2 regions of the Citrobacter enshiensis genome follow, and region 1 is predicted to be linked to the other one. Evidence: predicted binding sites of a transcription regulator. Region 1 holds the regulator's gene; the other holds the start of a gene.
What was found. Region 1 encodes CRP, which controls carbon source genes, mostly activating them, when cyclic AMP is high. Its sites were predicted from a motif close to ATGTGANNNNNNTCACAT; they were not measured.

Region 1 (4,195 bases):
TAACAGGGTCCAGCGGCGCGGGGACCACCACCACCAGCCTCGCGTTCCGTAAAATTTTTGCACAGTTAAATCTGCGCGCCGCCGAGGTGGAAGGCGACAGCTTTCATCGCTATACCCGCCCGGAAATGGACATGGCGATCCGCAAAGCGCGGGACGCCGGGCGACATATCAGTTATTTCGGCCCCGAAGCTAATGATTTTGGTCTGCTGGAACAAACGTTCAGCGAATACGGACAAGCGGGCAAAGGCCAGTCGCGGAAATATCTGCATACCTACGATGAAGCAGTACCGTGGAATCAGGTGCCGGGAACCTTTACGCCATGGCAACCCTTGCCCGAACCGACCGACGTCCTGTTCTATGAAGGGCTGCACGGCGGCGTAGTGACGCCGCACCATAACGTTGCGCGCCATGTGGATTTGCTGGTTGGCGTAGTACCGATCGTTAACCTGGAGTGGATACAGAAACTGATCCGCGACACTGGCGAACGTGGGCACTCCCGCGAAGCGGTGATGGATTCGGTGGTCCGTTCCATGGATGATTACATCAACTTTATCACCCCGCAGTTCTCCCGTACGCATATTAACTTCCAGCGCGTGCCCACTGTGGACACCTCGAATCCCTTCGCGGCAAAAGGCATCCCGTCATTAGACGAAAGCTTTGTCGTTATTCATTTTCGCAATCTGGAAGGGATCGATTTCCCCTGGTTACTGGCGATGCTTCAGGGCTCATTTATTTCACACATCAATACATTAGTCGTGCCGGGCGGCAAAATGGGACTGGCAATGGAGTTGATCATGCTGCCGCTGGTTCAGCGACTGATGGAAGGCAAAAAAATCGAATAATATGCAGCGTTGCCGGATAAGCGTCACGCCCTCCGGCAACGTGAGATCACGCGGCAATCACTTCATATGAATGCGTGATATTCACCGCTTTTTCCAGCATTAACGCAACGGAACAATATTTTTCTGCAGAAAGATCAACAGCTCGCGAAACGGCGGCATCTTTCAGTTCATTGCCGGTCACAATAAAATGCAGATTGATATGCGTAAACAGACGCGGCGCCTCTTCACGACGCTCAGAAGTGAGCTTCACTTCGCAGTTGGTCACGTCCTGGCGTCCCTTTTGCAAAATAGACACCACATCAATCGCACTGCAGCCACCCGCGGCCATTAACACCATTTCCATCGGACTCGGCGCTTTATCACCGGAGTTACCATCCATCAAAATCTGGTGGCCGGAAGCAGACTCTCCCAGGAAGGTTAACCCTTCGACCCATTTCACACGCGCTTGCATATTTCGTAACTCCAATGTTTCAATTTTCCTGACAGATTACGCGGACATAACAAATCTCGCAATGGAAGGCGACCTGCATCATGCTGAAGCGAGACACCAGGAGACACACGGCGAAAGCTATGCTAAAACAGTCAGGATGCTACAGTAATACATTGACGTACTGCATGTATGCAGAGGACATCACATTACAGGCTGCAGTACATTTTTAGCAGCCCCCTTCCCTGGCAGCGGGAAGCATATTTTGGCAACCCCAGAGACAGCGTCGTTTTCTGGCTCTGGAGACAGCTTATAACAGAGGATAACCGCGCATGGTGCTTGGCAAACCGCAAACAGACCCGACTCTCGAATGGTTCTTGTCTCATTGCCACATTCATAAGTACCCGTCGAAGAGCACGCTGATTCACCAGGGTGAAAAAGCAGAAACGTTGTACTACATCGTTAAAGGCTCAGTGGCAGTGCTGATTAAAGACGAAGAAGGGAAAGAGATGATCCTTTCTTATCTGAATCAGGGCGATTTCATTGGCGAATTAGGCCTGTTTGAAGAAGGCCAGGAACGCAGTGCATGGGTACGTGCAAAAACGGCCTGTGAAGTCGCTGAAATCTCCTACAAAAAATTTCGCCAACTGATCCAGGTAAACCCGGATATTCTGATGCGCCTGTCTTCCCAGATGGCTCGTCGCCTGCAAGTTACGTCCGAAAAAGTCGGCAACCTTGCCTTCCTCGACGTAACCGGTCGTATCGCTCAGACTCTGCTGAACCTGGCGAAACAACCCGATGCGATGACTCACCCGGACGGCATGCAAATCAAAATCACCCGTCAGGAGATCGGTCAGATCGTTGGCTGTTCTCGCGAAACCGTTGGTCGTATTCTGAAAATGCTGGAAGATCAGAACCTGATCTCAGCGCACGGTAAGACCATCGTCGTCTACGGCACTCGTTAACCCCGTCGAAATAGCGCATTACCCTGTAATGCGCCATTTTTGTTGGCACCGATGTGGCGAAGACTGATCTATCATCCTGAAATCAACTACGCACTGCGGCAAACGCTGGTGCTGTGTTTGCCTGTGGCGATTGGTCTTATCATTGGTCAGTTGCATCTGGGATTGCTCTTTTCTCTCGTTCCCGCCTGCTGCAACATTGCCGGGCTTGATACCCCCCACAAACGCTTTTTCAAACGCTTAGTCATTGGCGCATCGCTGTTTGCCGGATGCAGCCTGGTCATGCAGCTACTGCTCGCGCAAGCAATACCGCTGCCGCTGATTCTGACGGGGTTAACGCTGATTCTTGGCGTGACGGCGGAACTCAGCGCCTTGCATGCCCGACTCCTGCCGGCTTCGCTTATCGCCGCCATTTTCACGCTAAGCCTGGCCGGTAACATGCCCGTCTGGGAACCGTTGCTGATCTATGCCCTGGGCACCCTGTGGTACGGGCTTTTTAACTGGTTTTGGTTCTGGCTCTGGCGTGAACAACCGCTACGCGAGTCGCTCAGTTTGTTGTACCGCGAGCTGGCCGACTACTGCGAAGCCAAATACAGCCTGCTCACCCAGCACGCCGATCCTGAAAAAGCGCTGCCGCCCTTGTTGGTACGCCAACAGAAAGCGGTGGATCTCATCACCCAGTGTTACCAGCAAATGCACATGCTGTCGGCGCATCACAATAATGAATATAAACGCCTGCTGCGGGCCTTCCAGGAAGCGCTGGACTTACAGGAACATATCTCCGTCAGCCTGCATCAGCCGGAAGAGGTGCAAAAGCTGGTCGAACGCAGCCATGCAGAGCAGGTGATTCGCTGGAACGCGCAAACGGTCGCTGCGCGCTTACGCATCCTGGCGGATGATATTCTGTATCACCGCCTGCCGACTCGCTTTTCCATGGAAAAGCAGATTGGCGCGCTCGAGAAAATTGCCAACCAGCATCCCGATAACCCGGTGGGTCAGTTCTGTTACTGGCACTTTAGCCGCATTGCCCGCGTATTGCGGACCCAACGCCCGCTGTATGCCCGTGACCTGATGGCGGATAAACAGCGTCGACTCCCGCTGATCCCGGCGCTAAAAAACTATCTGTCATTCAAATCGCCCGCACTGCGAAATGCCGGGCGCATCAGCGTCATGCTGAGTATCGCCAGTCTGATGGGGAGCGCGTTACATCTGCCAAAACCGTACTGGATCCTGATGACGGTTCTGTTTGTAACGCAAAACGGCTACGGTGCGACGCGGGTTCGCATACTGCACCGTTCGGCGGGCACGCTGGTCGGGTTGGTGATTGCGGGCGTGACGCTACACTTCCACATCCCCGAAGGCTTCACACTGGCGGGCATGCTGGTCATTACGCTGGTGAGCTATCTGATCATTCGTAAAAACTACGGCTGGGCAACGGTCGGGTTTACGGTCACTGCGGTGTATACCCTGCAATTGCTGACGTTAAACGGCGAGCAGTACATTGTGCCGCGGTTTATTGACACGGTGATTGGCTGCCTGATCGCGTTTGGCGGGACGGTCTGGCTCTGGCCGCAGTGGCAGAGCGGTCTGTTGCGCAAAAACGCCCACGACGCGCTGGAAGCCGACCAGGAAGCTATACGCCTGATCCTCAGCGACAATCCACAGGCAACGCCGCTCGCGTATCAGCGTATGCGTGTCAATCAGGCGCACAACACGCTGTACAACTCGCTGAATCAGTCCATGCAGGAACCCGGATTTAACGCGCACTATCTGGCAGATATGAAACTGTGGGTGACGCACAGCCAGTTTATTGTCGAGCACATCAATGCGATGACAACGCTGGCGCGGGAACATACGATGCTGACGCCAGACCTTGCGCAACGCTATCTGGAATCGTGTGAAATTGCGCTCCAGCGCTGCCAGCAGCGTCTGGAGTATGACGGACCGGGCAGCTCTGGCGATGT
Region 2 (4,195 bases), 1.8 Mb from region 1:
AACGACGACGAGCCTGCGGACGGTCGTACTGGCTGAATGCCGTCTGTTTGGTCGGGTTGTCGTTTGCGTTGTAACGAATAACGTTACAGATCAGCAGGGCGTTCGCCAGACCGTGAGGAATGTGGAACTGAGAACCCAGTTTATGCGCCATGGAGTGACATACACCCAGGAAGGCGTTAGCAAACGCGATACCGGCGATAGTCGCTGCACTGTGTACACGCTCGCGCGCTACCGGGTTTTTAGCCCCTTCATTGTAGGACGCCGGCAGGTTATCTTTCAGCAGTTTCAGCGCCTGCAGAGCCTGACCGTCAGAGAACTCAGAAGCCAGTACAGAAACGTAAGCTTCCAGAGCGTGAGTAACGGCATCCAGACCACCGAACGCACACAGAGACTTAGGCATTTCCATAACCAGGTTGGCATCAACAATTGCCATGTCCGGAGTCAGCGCGTAGTCAGCCAGCGGATATTTCTGACCAGTCGCGTCGTCGGTTACAACCGCAAACGGGGTAACTTCAGAACCGGTACCGGAGGTAGTGGTGACAGCGACCATTTTCGCTTTCACGCCCATTTTCGGGAACTTGTAGATACGTTTACGGATATCCATAAAGCGCAGCGCCAGTTCTTCGAAGTGAGTTTCCGGATGCTCGTACATGACCCACATAATTTTCGCGGCGTCCATCGGGGAACCACCACCCAGAGCGATAATAACGTCTGGTTTGAAGGAGTTAGCCAGTTCAGCACCTTTGCGAACAACACTCAGCGTTGGGTCAGCTTCAACTTCAAAGAACACTTCAGTTTCAACGCCTGCGGCTTTCAGAACAGAGGTGATCTGGTCAGCATAGCCGTTGTTGAACAGGAAGCGGTCAGTTACGATCAGCGCACGTTTGTGACCATCGGTAATCACTTCATCCAGTGCGATTGGCAGTGAGCCACGACGGAAGTAGATAGATTTCGGAAGTTTGTGCCACAACATGTTTTCAGCTCGCTTAGCAACGGTTTTCTTGTTGATCAGGTGTTTCGGACCAACGTTTTCAGAGATGGAGTTACCACCCCAGGAACCACAACCCAGAGTCAGGGAAGGCGCGAGTTTAAAGTTGTACAGGTCACCGATACCACCCTGAGAAGCCGGGGTGTTGATCAGGATACGCGCGGTTTTCATCATCTGACCGAAGTAGTTGACGCGATCCTGCTGGTTGTCCTGGTCAGTGTACAGGCAAGAGGTGTGACCGATACCGCCCATGGCGACCAGTTTCTCTGCTTTAAGTACGGCATCTTCGAAATCTTTAGCGCGGTACATTGCCAGCGTAGGAGACAGTTTTTCGTGAGCAAACGGCTCGCTTTCGTCAACAACTTTCACTTCGCCGATCAGAATCTTGGTGGTTTCTGGTACGGTGAAGCCTGCCAGTTCAGCGATTTTGTACGCTGGCTGACCAACAATCGCTGCGTTCAGCGCGCCATTTTTCAGGATGATGTCCTGAACGGCTTTCAGCTCTTTGCCCTGCAGCATGTAGCCGCCGTGGGTAGCGAAACGTTCACGAACTGCATCGTATACGGAGTCAACAACAACAACGGACTGTTCAGAAGCACAGATTACGCCGTTATCGAAGGTTTTAGACATCAGTACGGAAGCCACCGCACGTTTGATATCGGCCGTTTCGTCGATAACAACTGGCGTGTTGCCTGCGCCTACGCCGATAGCCGGTTTACCCGAGCTGTACGCAGCCTTAACCATGCCCGGACCACCGGTAGCAAGGATCAGGTTGATGTCCGGGTGGTGCATCAATGCGTTTGACAGTTCTACGGAAGGTTGATCGATCCAGCCGATCAGATCTTTCGGTGCCCCTGCAGCGATAGCAGCCTGCAAAACGATGTCGGCAGCTTTGTTTGTTGCATCTTTAGCACGCGGGTGCGGAGAGAAGATGATGGCGTTACGGGTCTTCAGGCTGATCAACGATTTGAAGATCGCCGTAGACGTCGGGTTAGTGGTCGGAACGATACCACAGATGATACCAATCGGTTCAGCAATGGTGATAGTCCCGAAGGTGTGGTCTTCATCCAGCACACCACAAGTCTTTTCATCTTTATAGGCGTTATAGATGTATTCAGAAGCGAAGTGGTTTTTAATCACTTTATCTTCGATGATACCCATGCCGGATTCGGCAACGGCCATCTTGGCGAGAGGAATTCGAGCATCTGCAGCGGCCAGAGCGGCGGCGCGGAAGATTTTGTCAACCTGTTCTTGAGTGAAACTGGCATATTCACGCTGGGCTTTTTTTACGCGCTCTACAAGTGCGTTAAGTTCAGCGACATTAGTAACAGCCATAATGCTCTCCTGATAATGTTAAACTTTTTTAGTAAATCATCTGCTCGATACGAGAGTATAGACAGATCGACGAAAGTTTGTAGAAAAGTCTGAAAATCAAACGGTTACTTAACGTCCATTTTGCTCTGATTTACTAAAAGAGCTCATGCGTTAGCGCTAACAAATTCTAACGCGTGCTTCCAGGTGGCGTAAGCAAGATTACTCACTTCTGAGTAGTTATTACGTGATCAAGATCAAATTTACGCAAAGCTGACACCTTTCAGCAGGCCCTTTTAGCAATTTACATTAAGTGTTGGTGAATTGTTGTGGTGAATGATGGTTACATTAGCATAATCCACACATATTAATAACACTGGAGAATATAGAGAGATTACGCAGATTTGAGGTGAAGTATGCTGCTAAAAGGCGTATCTTCAGCGCGGTTTTACCATTATTGACGACTAACTTCATACGGCTAACGCTTCGGAGCTAACCGTGATCCAAACGTTATTTGACTTTCCTGTTTACTTTAAATTTTTCATCGGGTTATTTGCGCTGGTTAACCCGGTTGGGATTATTCCTGTCTTTATCAGTATGACCAGCTACCAAACGGCGGCGGCGCGCAATAAGACAAACCTGACCGCTAACTTGTCGGTCGCCATCATTTTGTGGACTTCACTCTTCCTGGGTGACGGCATTTTGCAGCTTTTCGGTATTTCGATTGATTCGTTCAGGATCGCGGGTGGGATTCTGGTTGTCACGATTGCGATGTCGATGATCAGCGGGAAACTGGGCGAAGATAAGCAGAACACACAGGAAAAATCAGAAACCGCAATACGCGAAAACATCGGTGTTGTGCCGCTGGCGTTACCCTTAATGGCCGGTCCGGGTGCCATCAGTTCGACGATAGTCTGGGGTACGCGATATAACAACATTATGCACCTGGTGGGTTTTTTCGTTGCTATTGCCATCTTTGCTCTGTGCTGTTGGGGCTTATTCCGTATGGCGCCGTGGCTGGTGCGGTTGCTGGGACAAACCGGCATTAACGTCATTACACGTATAATGGGCCTGTTGCTGATGGCGTTGGGCATTGAGTTCATCGTGACAGGGCTTAAAGCCATTTTCCCAGGTCTCCTCAGCTGACACACCTTTCATATAGACGGAGTCAATAATTGGCTCCGTTTCCTTCACAGTATCAGTAAAAGCGCTCACTTACGTTGAAAATTAACGCGAAAAAAGAATCAACATAGCGATATTTTTAATTTGCTTTCCTGTTGATTTAGCGGAAGTTTATTCAATTTTGATGTTTTAAAGTCACGCGTCTCGCTGTTATTTTATTTACATCATACTAAGGGGCTTGATGAAGGATTATCGAAATGTTATTAGTTATTTCAGCGCCATGCCAGATGAATGTGCTAAATAATGACCATTTGTTAAATTTATGTGTATTTTGACCTCTGCGCGATGCCTGGGTCGGTAGACGGTGGTGTATCTAAGATAACCTATTGATGAAAGTGATTTTTTTATGAGAATTATTCTCTCAAATGATGTCTTCAGGTTGGCGTATTTTTTCTACAAAAGAGAATTGGTTAACAAATCTGTAAATTGTATTGGCGGTTAAGAAACGCATTTGGTACTTTCCGGCCAGATATTTTCAGAAGATCTCACGTTGTTGAGAACTATTGTCAATAAAATGATTTACAGAATAAAAGCGCGTCTCTGACAGGGGAGGCGTAGACGGAATCGACGTAAGGCGATCATTCGAATCGTCAAAATAAATAAAGTCGGTGATAGCAACGTAGTAAACGAACTGACAGCAGCAAAATCTCCGGTGCTGTACAGAAACCCTAACGGGATTAAACAGGCTGGTTAAAAAGCCAGTAATTATAATGA

Region 2: a site for CRP is predicted at 2,545-2,562, ahead of adhE (bifunctional acetaldehyde-CoA/alcohol dehydrogenase). Genes of this name have one in related genera too.

What each region holds. Positions count from the first base shown of each region.
Region 1 covers NZ_CP119862.1:367,816-372,010, reverse strand. Annotated here, with positions in the region: gene P2W74_RS01665 (phosphoribulokinase) at 1-842, shown strand, start outside; gene P2W74_RS01660 (OsmC family protein) at 889-1,293, opposite strand; gene crp (cAMP-activated global transcriptional regulator CRP) at 1,602-2,234, shown strand; gene P2W74_RS01650 (YccS/YhfK family putative transporter) at 2,286-4,195, shown strand, end outside.
Region 2 covers NZ_CP119862.1:2,187,631-2,191,825, forward strand. Annotated here, with positions in the region: gene adhE (bifunctional acetaldehyde-CoA/alcohol dehydrogenase) at 1-2,323, opposite strand, end outside; gene P2W74_RS10645 (YchE family NAAT transporter) at 2,798-3,445, shown strand.